Linked DNA regions of Rhodovastum atsumiense. The protein of the gene in region 1 binds, or shares a complex with, the protein of each later gene. Links are inferred from orthologs where the notes say so. Each region holds a gene or a part of one and is shown in the gene's direction. Other genes may lie near its edges.

Region 1 (5,905 bases):
TCGACCCCGGCCGAGAGGATGCCGCCCGCATAGCCCGCGCCCTCGCCGGCCGGGAACAGGCCGCGCGTGTTGATGCTCTGGCAGTCGGCGTCGCGGCGGATGCGCACCGGCGAGGAGGTGCGCGTCTCCACCCCCGTCATCACCGCATCCGCCATGGCGAAGCCGGCGATCTGGCGGTCGAAGCGCGGCAGCGCCTCCCGCATCGCCGCGATGGCGAAATCCGGCAGGCAGGCGGCGAGGTCGGCCGGCGTCGTGCCCGGCTTGTAGGACGGCGTTACCTCACCGAGCGCGGTGGAGGCGCGGGCGGCGAGGAAATCGCCGACACGCTGCGCCGGCGCCGCGTAGCTGCCGCCCCCCGCCGCGAAGGCGCGCGATTCCCACAGCCGCTGGTAATCCACCCCGGCCAGCGGATGCCCCGGATAGTCCGCGGGCGTGATGCCGACGACGAGGCCGGCATTGGCGTTGAATTCGGCGCGCGAATACTGGCTCATGCCGTTGGTGACGACGCGGCCCGGTTCGGAGGTGGCCGCCACCACGCGCCCGCCCGGGCACATGCAGAAGCTGTAGACGCTGCGGCCGTTGCCGCAATGATGCACCAGCTTGTAGTCGGCGGCGCCGAGCAACGGATGCTTCGCGAAGCTGCCGAAGCGGGCGCGGTCGATCAGCGATTGCGGATGTTCGATGCGCACGCCGATCGAGAACGGCTTGGCTTCCAGGAACACGCCGCGCGCGTGCAGGGCGGCAAATGTGTCGCGTGAGGAATGGCCGATCGCCAGCACCACGCAATCCGTGCGCAGATGCTCGCCATTGGCCAGATGCAGCCCGCGCAGGCGGCGCGTGCCGTCCGGCTGCGTCTCGATGTCGAAATCGGCGACGCGGGTGCGGAAGCGGTACTCGCCGCCCAGGCCCTCGATGGTGGCGCGGATGTGCTCGACCATGGAGACCAGGCGGAAGGTGCCGATATGCGGCTTGGAGAGATACAGGATCTCTTCCGGCGCGCCGGCGCGGACGAATTCCTCCAGCACGCGGCGGCCCAGGTGCTGCGGGTCCTTGATGCCGGAATAGAGCTTGCCGTCGGAGAAGGTGCCGGCGCCGCCTTCGCCGAACTGCACGTTCGATTCCGGGTTCAGCTCGCCACGCCGCCACAGGCCCCAGGTGTCCTTGGTGCGGTCCCGCACGATGGTGCCGCGTTCGAGAATGATCGGGCGGAAGCCCATCTGCGCCAGGGTCAGCGCCGCCATCAGCCCGCAGGGACCGGCGCCGATCACCACCGGGCGGCGGGCGAAGCCCTCGGGGGCACGGGCGACGAAGCGGTACCGGGTGTCCGGTGTCGGCCCGAGATGGGGATCGCCGGCGCAGCGTTGCAGCACCGCCGCTTCCCCGGTGACTTCGACATCCACCGTGTAGACCAGCACGATCGCGCTTTTCCGCCGCGCGTCATAGCCGCGCCGGGCAACGGTCAGGCCGCGCAGCGCGGTCTCCGCCACGCCGAGCCGGCGCGCGACCGCGTCCGCCAGCGCTTCCGGCGGATGGTCGAGCGGCAGGCGGAGTTCAGTGAGGCGCAGCATCGGTGCCGGCCGGCACGCCCTTGCTGGTCGAGTATTCGAAATGCAGCGCGACATCCGGGCGCACGATCGGGTGGATGGCATGCGCCGCCATCGCTGCCTCGGAGAAGCCCTGCAGGATCAGCTTCAGCTTGCCCGGATAGGTGGCGATGTCGCCGATCGCGAACACGCCGGGGCGCGAGGTCTCGCAGGTGGCCGGCGTCACCTTCAGGTGGTGGCGTTCAAGGTCGAGCCCCCAGCCGCCGATCGGCCCCAGATCCATCGACAGCCCGAAGAAGGGCAGCAGCACGTCGGCCGGCAACAATTTCGTGCCGCCATCCAGGTCGGCCACTTCCACCGCTTCCAGCTTCCCGTCGGTGCCGTGCAGGGCGTGCAACTGGTAGGGGATCACCATTTCCACCTCGCCGCGCTCGGCGGCGCGGTCGAGCTGCGCCGCGCTTTCCGGGGCGGCGCGGAACTTCGGCCGGCGGTGCACCACCTGGATCGAGGCGGCGATGCCGCGCAGCGCCAGCGCCCAGTCCACCGCCGAATCGCCGCCGCCGGCGATCACCACGCGCCGGCCGCGCAGGTCCTCGCGCCGGCGCACGTAGTACTGCACGCCGCCGCTGCCCTCGTAGGCCGACAGCCCCGCGAGCGGCGGCCGGTTCGGCCCGAAGGCGCCGGCGCCGGCGGCCAGGATCACGGCCTTGCACCGAATCGACTCGCCGCGGTCGGTGCCGAGGGTGAAGCCGCCTTGCGTCCCTTCCAGCGTCTCCACCCGGCGGCCGAGCAGGGTGGCCGGCCGGAACGGTGCCATCTGGCGCTCGAGATTGGCGATCAGATCGCCGGCCTCGATCGCGGGATGTCCCGGAATGTCGTAGATCGGCTTTTCCGGGTACAGCGCCGTGCACTGGCCGCCGATTTCGGAAAGGGCATCGATCAGCACGCTGGACAGTTTCAGCATGCCCAGTTCAAAGGCGGCGAACAGGCCCACCGGCCCGGCGCCGACGATGGCGACATCGGTCTCGATCTGCTGCGTCATGGCGCGGAAACTAGACTGGTGCGCCGCCGAGGCAAGCAGGCAGTTGAGGCCACGCCGAACCCGGAGCAGATTGCCGCCATGTCCGAACCGAGTGCGACCGTTTTGCGCGAGCTGCCGGATCTCGATGCCACGGCGGCGCTCGCTGCCGCGGTCGCCGCGCTGGCGCGTCCCGGCGACGCCATCCTGCTGGACGGGCCGTTCGGCGCCGGCAAGACCGCCTTTGCCCGCGCCTTCCTGCGCGCCGCCACCGGCGATGCCGCGCTGGACGTGCCCAGCCCCAGTTTCACCCTTGTGCAGACCTACGAGACGAGGCAAGGCCGCGTGCATCATTTCGACCTCTGGCGGCTCGACGGGCCGGCCGCACTGACCGAGCTGGGCTGGGACGAGATGCGGGATGACATCGTCCTGGTGGAATGGCCGCAGCGCCTGGGCGCGCTGCGCCCCGCCGACGCGCTCGGCGTGGACCTGGCGTTGCTGGCGGGGGAGGCCCGCCGCGCCACGCTCTCGGGCTGGGCCGGCCGCATCGGGGCGCTGGCATGATCCGGCCGCATACGGCCATGCTGCTGGCCGCCGGGCGCGGCACCCGCATGCTGCCGCTGACCGAAGGGACCGCCAAGCCGCTGCTGCCGCTGGGCGGCCACCCGCTGATGGACCACGCGCTGGACCGGCTGCAGGCGGCCGGGGTGGAGCGCGTGGTGGTGAACACCTGGTGGCATGCCGACCGCATCGCCGCGCATCTGCAGGCCCGCGAGGCGCTGCCGCGGCCGGTGCTGCTGCGCGAGGAGACGCTGCTGAATACCGGCGGCGCCGTGTGCGCGGCGCGGGAGGTGCTGGGGAGCGACCCGTTCTTCGTCGTCAACGGTGATTCGTTCTGGCTGGACGGGCCGACGCCGGCGCTGGCGCGGCTCGCCGCCGCCTGGGACCCGGAGCAGCACGACGCGGTGCTGTTGGTGCATCGCACCTTCCAGACCCAGGCGGAGGTCGGCAACGGCGATTTCGCCCTCGATCCCTGGGGGATGGTGCGCCGGCCGGAGGAGCGGGAGATCGTCCCCTACATCTTCGCCGGCATCCAGTTGCTGTCTCCCACCTTGCTCGCCGACGCGCCGGAGGGAGCGTTCTCGATGAACCTGCTGTGGGACCGCGCCATCGAGGCCGGGCGGGTGCGGGCGCTGGTGCATGACGGGCTGTGGTGGCACCTCTCCACCCCCGCCGACCTCGCCGAGGCCGAGTTCATGCTCTACGAGCGCCGGACGGGCCAGACGAAGTGACAGAGGCGGCCGCGTCGCCGCGCCGTCTGCGCCTGGCGACCATCCCCCCCGACGTGCCGTTCCTCGACGTGCTGGCCGCACGCTGGCTGGCCGAGCATGGCGGGGACGCGCTCGGGCGCGGGCTGATCCTGCTGCCGACCCGCCGCGCCGCCCGCGCGCTCGCCGAGGCGTTCCTGCGCGCGAGCGGCGGCCGGGCGCTGGTGCTGCCGCGCATCACCGCCTTCGGCGCGCTGGACGAGGCGCCGCTGACCATGACCGGCGCGCTCGACCTGTTGCCGGCGATCGACCCTCAGGAGCGGCTGGCGGCGCTGGCCGCGCTGGTGATGAAGCTGCCGCCGGAGCAGGGCGGGGCGGGCAGCGTCGACCGGGCGCTGATGCTGGCGCGCGAACTGGCGCGGCTGATGGACGAGGCCGAGCGGGCGGAGATCGACCTCGCCTCGGCGTTGCAGCAGGCAGCGGATGCGGCGCATGCCGAGCACTGGCAGGCGACGCTGCGCTTCCTGGAGATCGTCACCCGGCACTGGCCGGACTGGCTGGCCGCGCAGGGGGTGCTCAACCCGGCCGCCCGCCAGGTCGCGCTGTTGCAGGCGCAGGCGGCGGAATGGGCGGCGCATCCGCCCGCCGAGCCGGTCTGGGCTGCCGGCACCACCGCCGGCATTCCCGCGGTGGCGGCGCTGCTGCGCGTGGTCGCCGGGCTGCCGGACGGGCAGGTGGTGCTGCCCGGACTTGATCTCGATTTGCCGCAGGAGGCCTGGGAGGCGATCGGGGAGGCGCATCCGCAATGCGGCCTGCAGCGTCTGCTGGCCGGGCTCGGGGCGACCCGCGGCGATGTCGTGTCCTGGGACGGCGCGGCGGCGGCGCCGGCCGGCCGGGTCCGCACCCTGGCGCGGGCATTGCTGCCGGCCGCCGCCCTGCCGACATGGCGCGAGGCCGGCCCGGTCGCCACCACCGGCCTGTTCCGTCTGGAAGCGGCCGACGAGCAGGAGGAAGCGGCGGCGATCGCGCTGATCCTGCGCGACACGCTGGAGCGACGCGGCGCCCGCGCGGCGCTGGTCACGCCCGACCGGCAGCTTGCCGGACGGGTGTCCTCGGAGCTGCTGCGCTGGGGCGTGGTCGCCGATGACAGTGCCGGCGAGGCACTGGCCGAGTCCCCGCCGGCGGTGTTCCTGCGCCTGCTGGCCGAGACGGTCACTTCCCGCTTCGCGCCGGTGCCCCTGCTCGGGCTGCTCAAGCATCCGCTCGCCGCGGCGGGGCTGGAGCCGGTCGCCTGCCGGATGGCGGCGCGCCTGCTGGAAGTGGAAGCGTTGCGCGGCCCCCGGCCCGCCGCCGGGCTGGGCGGGCTGCGGCAGCGCGCGCAGGCGGCGCCGGAGCCGGCGCGCGACCTGCTGGCGCGCCTGGAGACCTGCCTCGACCCGCTGCTGCGCGCCGCCACGGCGGCGGCGCTGCCCCCCGCCACCCTGCTCGCCGCCCTGATCGAAGCCGGCGAGGCGCTGGCGACCAGCGAGGCCCTGCCGGGGCCGGCGCGGCTCTGGGCGCACGAGGAAGGCGAGGCGCTGGCGGTGCTGCTGGCCGGTGCGCAGCCGGCGCTGGCGCATCTGCCGGATGCGCCGCCCACGGTGCTGCCCGGCCTGCTGGATGCGTTGCTGGAAGGCGCGGTGGTGCGCAGCCGTCGCGCCCTGCGTGGCCGCGAGGGCGCCGAGCATCCGCGTGTCTTCATCTGGGGCCTGCTGGAAGCCCGGCTGCAGACCGCCGAGGTGGTGGTGCTCGGCGGGCTGGTCGAGGGCGTCTGGCCGCCGGCCACCGATCCGGGGCCGTGGATGAGTCGGCCGATGCGCATCAAGGCGGGGCTGCCCGGCACCGAGGAGGTGGTCGGGCTGGCCGCGCATGATTTCCTGATGGCCGCCTGTTCGGCGCCGACCGTGGTGCTGTCCTGCCCGCGCCGGCGTGACCGTGCCCCGGCGGTGCCGGCGCGCTGGCTCGCCCGGCTGGAAGCCTTCCTGGCCGGGCAGGGGCAGCGTCTTCCGTCGCATCCGGCCGCCGGCTGGGCGCGG
Region 2 (6,066 bases), 880 kb from region 1 along the record:
GGGTGGCATAGGCGATGGCCGCGGGGGTCAGCCCCGGATCGGCCTTCCAGGCCCGCTTGGCCAGCCGCGCCGCCTCGTACGGATCGGCCTCGGCCGCGGCCGCGGCGACGGCGAAGTCGGCGACCGGTTCCTGCGGCCCGCTCAGCGCCAGCGCGTCGATCCAGTTGCCGGTGCGCACGGCAAGCTGCGCCCGTTCCTCGCGCAGCCAGGACCCGCCGGGATGGGCCGCCTCCACCTGGCGTGCGATCGCCGCCGCGGCGTCCCAGTCCTCCCGCGCCACCGCCTGCCGGTACAAGCCGCGCAGCCCGAGGAAGGCGGAGTCCTTGCGCTCGGCCATCGACCGGTAGATGGCTTCGGCGATGTTTTCCTCTCCGGCGAGCCGGCGCGCCTCGGCGGCCAGCAGCATGGTCTGCGGCGTGTCGCCGAGCAGGCGCCGGGCCCGTTCCGCATCGCGCTTGGCGTGGTTCGCCTCGCCGGCGGCCAGGGCCACCAGGGTGCGGTTGACCGCGGCGTCACCGGCCGCGCGGTTGCGGCGACCGGCCCAGTAGCCGACCCGGCCCGGCACGCGCAGCAGGCCGCCCAGCAGGCGGAGCAGCAGGTGCACCACCAGGATCAGCACCGCCACACCGACGATGGCGACCGAGGTGGAGGCCTCGATCGTGACGCCCGCCACCGTGGCGGACACCGTGCCGGGGAGTTCGGCAAGCCACCAGGCCACCGCAATCGCGATGGCCCCGGTGGCAACGAACAGGATGACCCGGAACATCAGGAGCGCGCCATCTTGGCCAGCGCCGCCCGGGCATCGAGCAGCGACTGGGCCTGTCCACGCCATCCGGCCATGGCCTGGGCGGCCGGCGGATCCAGCTTGTCGAGAGCGATCACCGCGCCCTCGAGGTCGCCGACATCCAGCCGCGCGCGCGCCTGCGCCAGGACACGCGAGGCCGGGGCGCCGACCAGAACCTTGTCGCCCTGGCGGACCGTCACCAGCGCCTGCGCGCGGTCCCACATCCGTTCGAGTGCCGTCTTCTCGGCGGCCTGCGGGTCGCTCGCCTGCTCGGCCGCGGCCGCGGCGGCCGGGAAGGACAGGCGCAGCGAGGCCATGGTCGGGGGCGCGGTGGTGGCGAAGCGGCTGAGCTCGGGCGGCGCGCCCGGGATGGCGCCGAGTGGCTTGCCGGCGTCCAGGGCCGCCGTGGCCGTCTGCAGGCGCGAGATCAGCGCGGCGCTGGAGGTCACCGCCTGGCTGCGCCGCTCGTCCTCGGCGAGGCGCTGCTCGAAGCTCTGCAGCCGGTCGGCAAAGGCCTGGGAGGCGGCGGGATTCTGCGCTGCCTGCAGGCTGTCCAACCTGGCCGCAAGCTGCGCCAGCTGGGCCTGGAGCGGCCCCAGATCCGCGGCCGGCGCGACACCGCCGGAAGCGGGAACGGGTGCGGGGGCCGGGCGCTGCTCAAGCTGGCTCAGCCGCTGCTGCAGGTTGCTCAGCCGGCTTTCATGCGCGGCCACCTGGGCCGGATCGACCGACGGCACCGATGGCACCGGCGGAGGCGGCGGCTGCTGCGCGGCCTCGCGGACGGCGGTGGCGAGCTTCTGCTGCTCCTGCCACAGCCAGTAGCCGCCGGCGGCGGTCGCGGCCCAGCCGAGCAGCAGGAAGAACACGACCCCGCCGTGGCCATGGGGCTTCGGCGGCTCGGCGGCCTTGGGCGGGGCGGGCGTCTTCGCCGGCTCGGCCGCACGGGGCGGCGGGGCCGGCGCCTTGGCCGGCTCGGCGGCCTTGGTCACCGGGGGCGTAGCCGGAGTCGCCGGCCGGGCCGGCGGCGGCACGGCGCCGGCGGCCGGAGGAACGCTGCCGGCGGCCGGAGGAACGCTGCCGGCGGCCGGCTTTGCCGGGTCCGCGGCCTTCGGCTCCACCCGGGACGGTGCGGCAGGAGGCACCGGGGGACGCAGCGGATCCTTGGGCGTCTTGTCCGGGGTGGGATCGTTTTCAATCATGACAGAAGGCCCAGCAGTTGATCCTGGTTAGGCGCAGAAGCAACACGGATACGTTGCCACGGCAAGGAAGCGAGCGCAGCCGCCGCCGTCTTCGAGATCGCCAGCGACTCGACACGCGCGAAGGCTGCCGACGGTAGACCGGCCGCGAGGGTCACGAAAGTGCGAGCAGTTGCGGGGGAGAAGAACAGCACAGCCCCGAGGCGCCCCTCGGTAAAGGCGGCGCGGACCGGTTCCGGCAGGGCGGTGACCGGCTGGACGGCGTAGACGTGGCGGTGCACCACCGTAAACCCGGCAGCACGCAGCGCCCGGGTCAGCGGACGCGCCTGGCCACGCTGGCTGGCCACCAGCAGCGGCAGGCCGGCGGGATCGCAGTTGCGGGCCACCAGCGCGGCCAGCGCCTCGGCATCGCGGCCGGCGCTTTGCACATTGGTGAAGCCGATCGCGCGCGCCTTCGCCGCGGTGGCGTCACCGACGGCCAGCAACGGCAGGGCGGTGTGCCCGGTCAGCGCGGGCAGGGCGTTGCCGCTGGTCACCAGCACCGCCTGCAGCTTTTCCGGCCGGGGCAGGCGGGCCGGCAGCGCGGTGACCTCGATCACCGGCGCGACCACCGATTCATAGCCCATGGCGGCCAGCCGGCGCGCCGTCTCGGTCGCGCCGGGCTGTGGCCGCGTCACCAGCACCAGCGCCCTCTCACCATTCAGTTGCGGGGAAACGGACGCTGCTGTCATCACACCATTCCGGCCCCGGTCGGGGCCGCCTCTCGGGACCCTTGGAAACGCAAGACGGGCGGAGGCAACGCCTCCGCCCGCGACAAGGCAGACGATCCGGTCATCCGACCGGGATCAAGGCAGGTGCCCGAGGCAAGACCGCCTCAGGCAAAGATGTCGCGCGGGCTGTCGGCACGCAGGCTGCAGCCGAGCTCCCGGCCGAGCCGGGCGGCATCCGCCTTGGCGCCGGTAAGCGTGCGCTTGAGCATGAAGCTGCCATCGGCGCGCGCCACCAGCCCGGTCAAATGCAGGTTGCCGTCGGGCAGCAACCGGGCATGGCCGCCGATCGGGGTGCGGCAGGAGCCGTCGAGCTCGCCCAGGAAGGCCCGCTCGGCCGTGGAGACGGCGCGCGCTTCGGGATCCTCGATGGCGGAGAGCAGTTCCAGCAGCTCGGTGTCATCGGTGCGGACGGTGATGCCGACGATGCCCTGGCAGGCAGCCGGCACCATCGCCTCGGAATCGATCACCACCGAGACCTGGTCCTCCAGGCCCAGCCGGCGCAGCCCGGCCAGCGCCAGGAAGGTGGCGTCGACCTCGCCGTGCTTGCGCACCTTGTCGATGCGCGTCTGCACGTTGCCGCGCAGGATCTGCACCTTGACGTCCGGCCGCGTCGCCATCAGCTGCGCCTGCCGGCGCACCGAGCTGGACCCGATCACCGCGTCCTTGGGCAGGGCGGCGAAGGGATGCGCCGGATCGACCTCGCCGCAGCGCGGGCCAAGGATCAGCGCATCGCGCGCGTCTTCCCGCTTGAGCGTGCAGGCCAGCGAAATGCCCGGGGGCATCTCGGTTTCCAGGTCCTTCAGGCTGTGGACGGCGAAATCGATGCGCCCGTCCAGCAGGGCCTCATGGATTTCCTTGGCCCAGAGCCCCTTGCCGCCGATATCGGCAAGGCGCTGCCCGCTGGCCTGGCTGGTATCGCCGGTGGTGGCGATCACGTGTTCCTCGAACACGTCCATGCTGCGGAGCACCGGGCAGAAGGTGCGGAGGATGCCCAGGAAGTGACGTGTCTGCCAGAGCGCAAGCGGCGAACCACGCGTGCCGACCCGCAGGGGCAGGTCACGGGCGTGGGGCTTCACCCGCGCCGTATGGCCATGTGGGTAGGCCGGATTGCTGCCGGGAGGGGCGGCATGCGCCGAGGCGGGGTGGGCTTCATTCATGTGTTTACTCTAGAACCAGCCGCTCCCTGAGGGGAAGTTCGGTCAGGTACAAGGGTGGAACGGCATGTCCAATCCGCTTGTCACTTTTGCTGTCCAGGAGTCAAGTGTGCCTGACAGATGGAGTCGCCTCCGCCCGGGGCCGGTGCTCGGGCTGGAATCGTCCTGCGACGAAACCGCCGCCGCGGTGCTGGCACCGGATGGGCAGATCCTGGCCGAGGCGGTGCTGAGCCAGGCGGATCATGCCACTTATGGCGGCGTGGTGCCCGAAATCGCGGCACGCGCCCATCTGGCGCATCTGCCCGGGCTGGTCGGGCAGGTGATGCGGCAGGCCGGGCTTGGCTTCGACGGGCTCGCCGGCATCGCCGCGAGCAGCGGCCCCGGGCTGATCGGCGGGCTGATCGTGGGCAGCGGCGTCGGCAAGGGCATCGCGCTCGCCCGTGGCCTGCCCTTCGTCGCCGTCAACCACCTGGAGGCGCATGCACTGACCGCCCGCCTGCCGGGGCTGGTGCTGGGCGGCGCGCCCTTCCCCTACCTGCTGCTGCTGCTCTCGGGGGGGCATTGCCAATGTATCGCGGTGGAAGGGGTGGGGCGGCACGTGCGGCTCGGCTCGACCATCGACGACGCGGTCGGCGAGGCCTTCGACAAGGTGGCGAAGATGATCGGGCTGGGCTGGCCCGGCGGGCCGGCGGTGGAGCGGCTGGCGGCGCAGGGTGATCCCACGCGCTTCGCCTTCCCGCGGCCGCTGCGGGGGCGGCCTGGCTGCGACTTTTCCTTCTCCGGGCTGAAGACGGCGGTGGCGCAGGTGGTCGCCGCCTATCCACCGGGACCGCTGCCCGCCCAGGACGCGGCCGACATCGCCGCGGGATTCCAGGCGGCGGTGGTGGATGTGATGGCGGACCGGGCGGCGCGGGCGATCGAGCTGTTCCGGGCCCGGCAGCCGGAGGGACGGCTGATGGTGGTGGGCGGCGGGGTCGCCGCCAACACCGCGCTGCGCACGGCGCTGGAGCGGGTCGCCGCCGCGCGCGGCTTCGGCTTCGCCGCGCCGCCGCTGCGGCTGTGCGGGGACAACGCGGTGATGGTCGCCTGGGTCGGCATCGAACGCCTGCGCCTCGGGCTGACCGACGCGCTGGACCATGCGCCGCGGCCGCGCTGGCCGCTGGATGCCGCCGACATGAGCCCGACCGGGGCCGGGCCCGCGGACATGCCCCGGTGAATTACCGGCACGCCTTCCACGCCGGCAATTTCGCCGACTGCGTCAAGCACGCCCTGATGGTCTGGCTGCTGCGGGCCATGCAGGCCAAGCCGGGCGGCGTGTTCGTGCTCGACACTCATGCCGGGATCGGCCGCTACGACCTCTCTTCCGGCCCGGCCGAGCGCACCGGGGAGTGGCGTGGCGGCATCGGCCGCCTGCTCGAGGATCCGCCGCCGGCGCTGGCCGATTACGTCACCCTGGTACGAGAGTGCGGCCTGTATCCCGGCTCGCCGGTGCTGGTGCAGGCGCTGTTGCGCCCGCAGGACCGGCTGGCCTGCTGCGAACTGCACCCGGAGGATCATGCAACGCTGCGCCGGACGCTGGCTGGCAGCGGGATCGCCGTGCATCATCGGGATGCCTGGGAAGCCCTGGGCGCATTGCTGCCGCCCCCGAGCGGGCTGCGGCGGGCGCTGGTGCTGGTCGATCCGCCGTACGAGGTCCCCGACGAGTTCGACCGGCTGGCCGCGGGGCTGGGGCGGGCGCATGCCCGCTTCCCCGCCGCCGTGCTGGCGGCCTGGTATCCGGTCAAGCACCGCGCCCCGGTCCGCGCCTTCCACACCGCCCTGCGCGAGAGCGGCCTGCGCGACGTGGTCGCGGCCGAGCTGTGGCTGCGCGAGCCGCTGGATCCGGCCCGGCTGAACGGCTGCGGCCTGCTGGTGGTCAACCCGCCCTGGCAATTCGAGGCGGCAGCCAACGATATCCTGCGCGCCCTGTTGCAGCGCCTGGGCACGCGCGAACACGGGGAGGGCGTCGCGGTGACGCGGATCGTCGATGAATGACCCGACAGTGAGAGACCTGGCGGTGATCGGGGCCGGCGCCTGGGGCACGGCGCTGGCGGTGCAGGCGGCGCGGGCCGGCAGCCGCGTGACCCTGTGGGCGCGCCATCCCGGAAACATCGTGGATGGCG

Evidence for each region.
Region 2: the proteins of tsaE (region 1) and tsaD are in contact, whole or in part, in a crystal structure (PDB 6N9A), measured with the Thermotoga maritima proteins. The link is inferred for Rhodovastum atsumiense from one-to-one orthologs. Residues at the interface, in WP_004082108.1 of Thermotoga maritima: Leu37, Gly38, Lys46, Lys57, Val59, Lys60, Ser61, Thr63, Phe64, Thr65, Leu66, Met67, Val69, Pro71, Tyr82, Arg83, Leu84, Asp86, Asp88, Phe89, Asp93, Ile128, Asp130, Glu131, Arg134; in WP_004082750.1 of Thermotoga maritima: Cys10, Asp11, Arg49, His50, Leu82, Gly84, Gly135, Gly136, Glu154, Thr155, Leu156, Asp157, Asp158, Ser159, Glu162, Asp165, Lys166, Arg169, Leu170, Tyr175, Lys213, Thr214, Leu217, Tyr218, Gln221, Arg222, Asn324.

The regions. Positions count from the first base shown.
Region 1 is NZ_OW485601.1:3,023,990-3,029,894, forward strand. What follows is about bases 1,651-4,395. They hold tsaE (tRNA (adenosine(37)-N6)-threonylcarbamoyltransferase complex ATPase subunit type 1 TsaE), read left to right. Parts: upstream 1,651-2,664; coding sequence 2,665-3,126; downstream 3,127-4,395. Other genes in these bases: NBY65_RS13695 (NAD(P)/FAD-dependent oxidoreductase), read right to left, coding at 1,651-2,586; NBY65_RS13705 (nucleotidyltransferase family protein), read left to right, coding at 3,123-3,854; addB (double-strand break repair protein AddB), read left to right, coding at 3,851-4,395. Outside these bases: NBY65_RS13690 (NAD(P)/FAD-dependent oxidoreductase), read right to left, coding at 1-1,568; more of NBY65_RS13695, read right to left, coding at 1,552-1,650; more of addB, read left to right, coding at 4,396-5,905. UniProt on the Escherichia coli protein: Required for the formation of a threonylcarbamoyl group on adenosine at position 37 (t(6)A37) in tRNAs that read codons beginning with adenine.
Region 2 is NZ_OW485601.1:2,143,026-2,149,091, forward strand. Bases 3,161-6,066 are described here. They hold tsaD (tRNA (adenosine(37)-N6)-threonylcarbamoyltransferase complex transferase subunit TsaD), read left to right. Parts: upstream 3,161-4,013; coding sequence 4,014-5,120; downstream 5,121-6,066. Other genes in these bases: hemC (hydroxymethylbilane synthase), read right to left, coding at 3,161-3,907; NBY65_RS09755 (23S rRNA (adenine(2030)-N(6))-methyltransferase RlmJ), read left to right, coding at 5,117-5,938; NBY65_RS09760 (NAD(P)H-dependent glycerol-3-phosphate dehydrogenase), read left to right, coding at 5,931-6,066. Also shown: NBY65_RS09730 (heme biosynthesis HemY N-terminal domain-containing protein), read right to left, coding at 1-766; NBY65_RS09735 (COG4223 family protein), read right to left, coding at 766-1,983; NBY65_RS09740 (uroporphyrinogen-III synthase), read right to left, coding at 1,980-2,711; more of hemC, read right to left, coding at 2,855-3,160.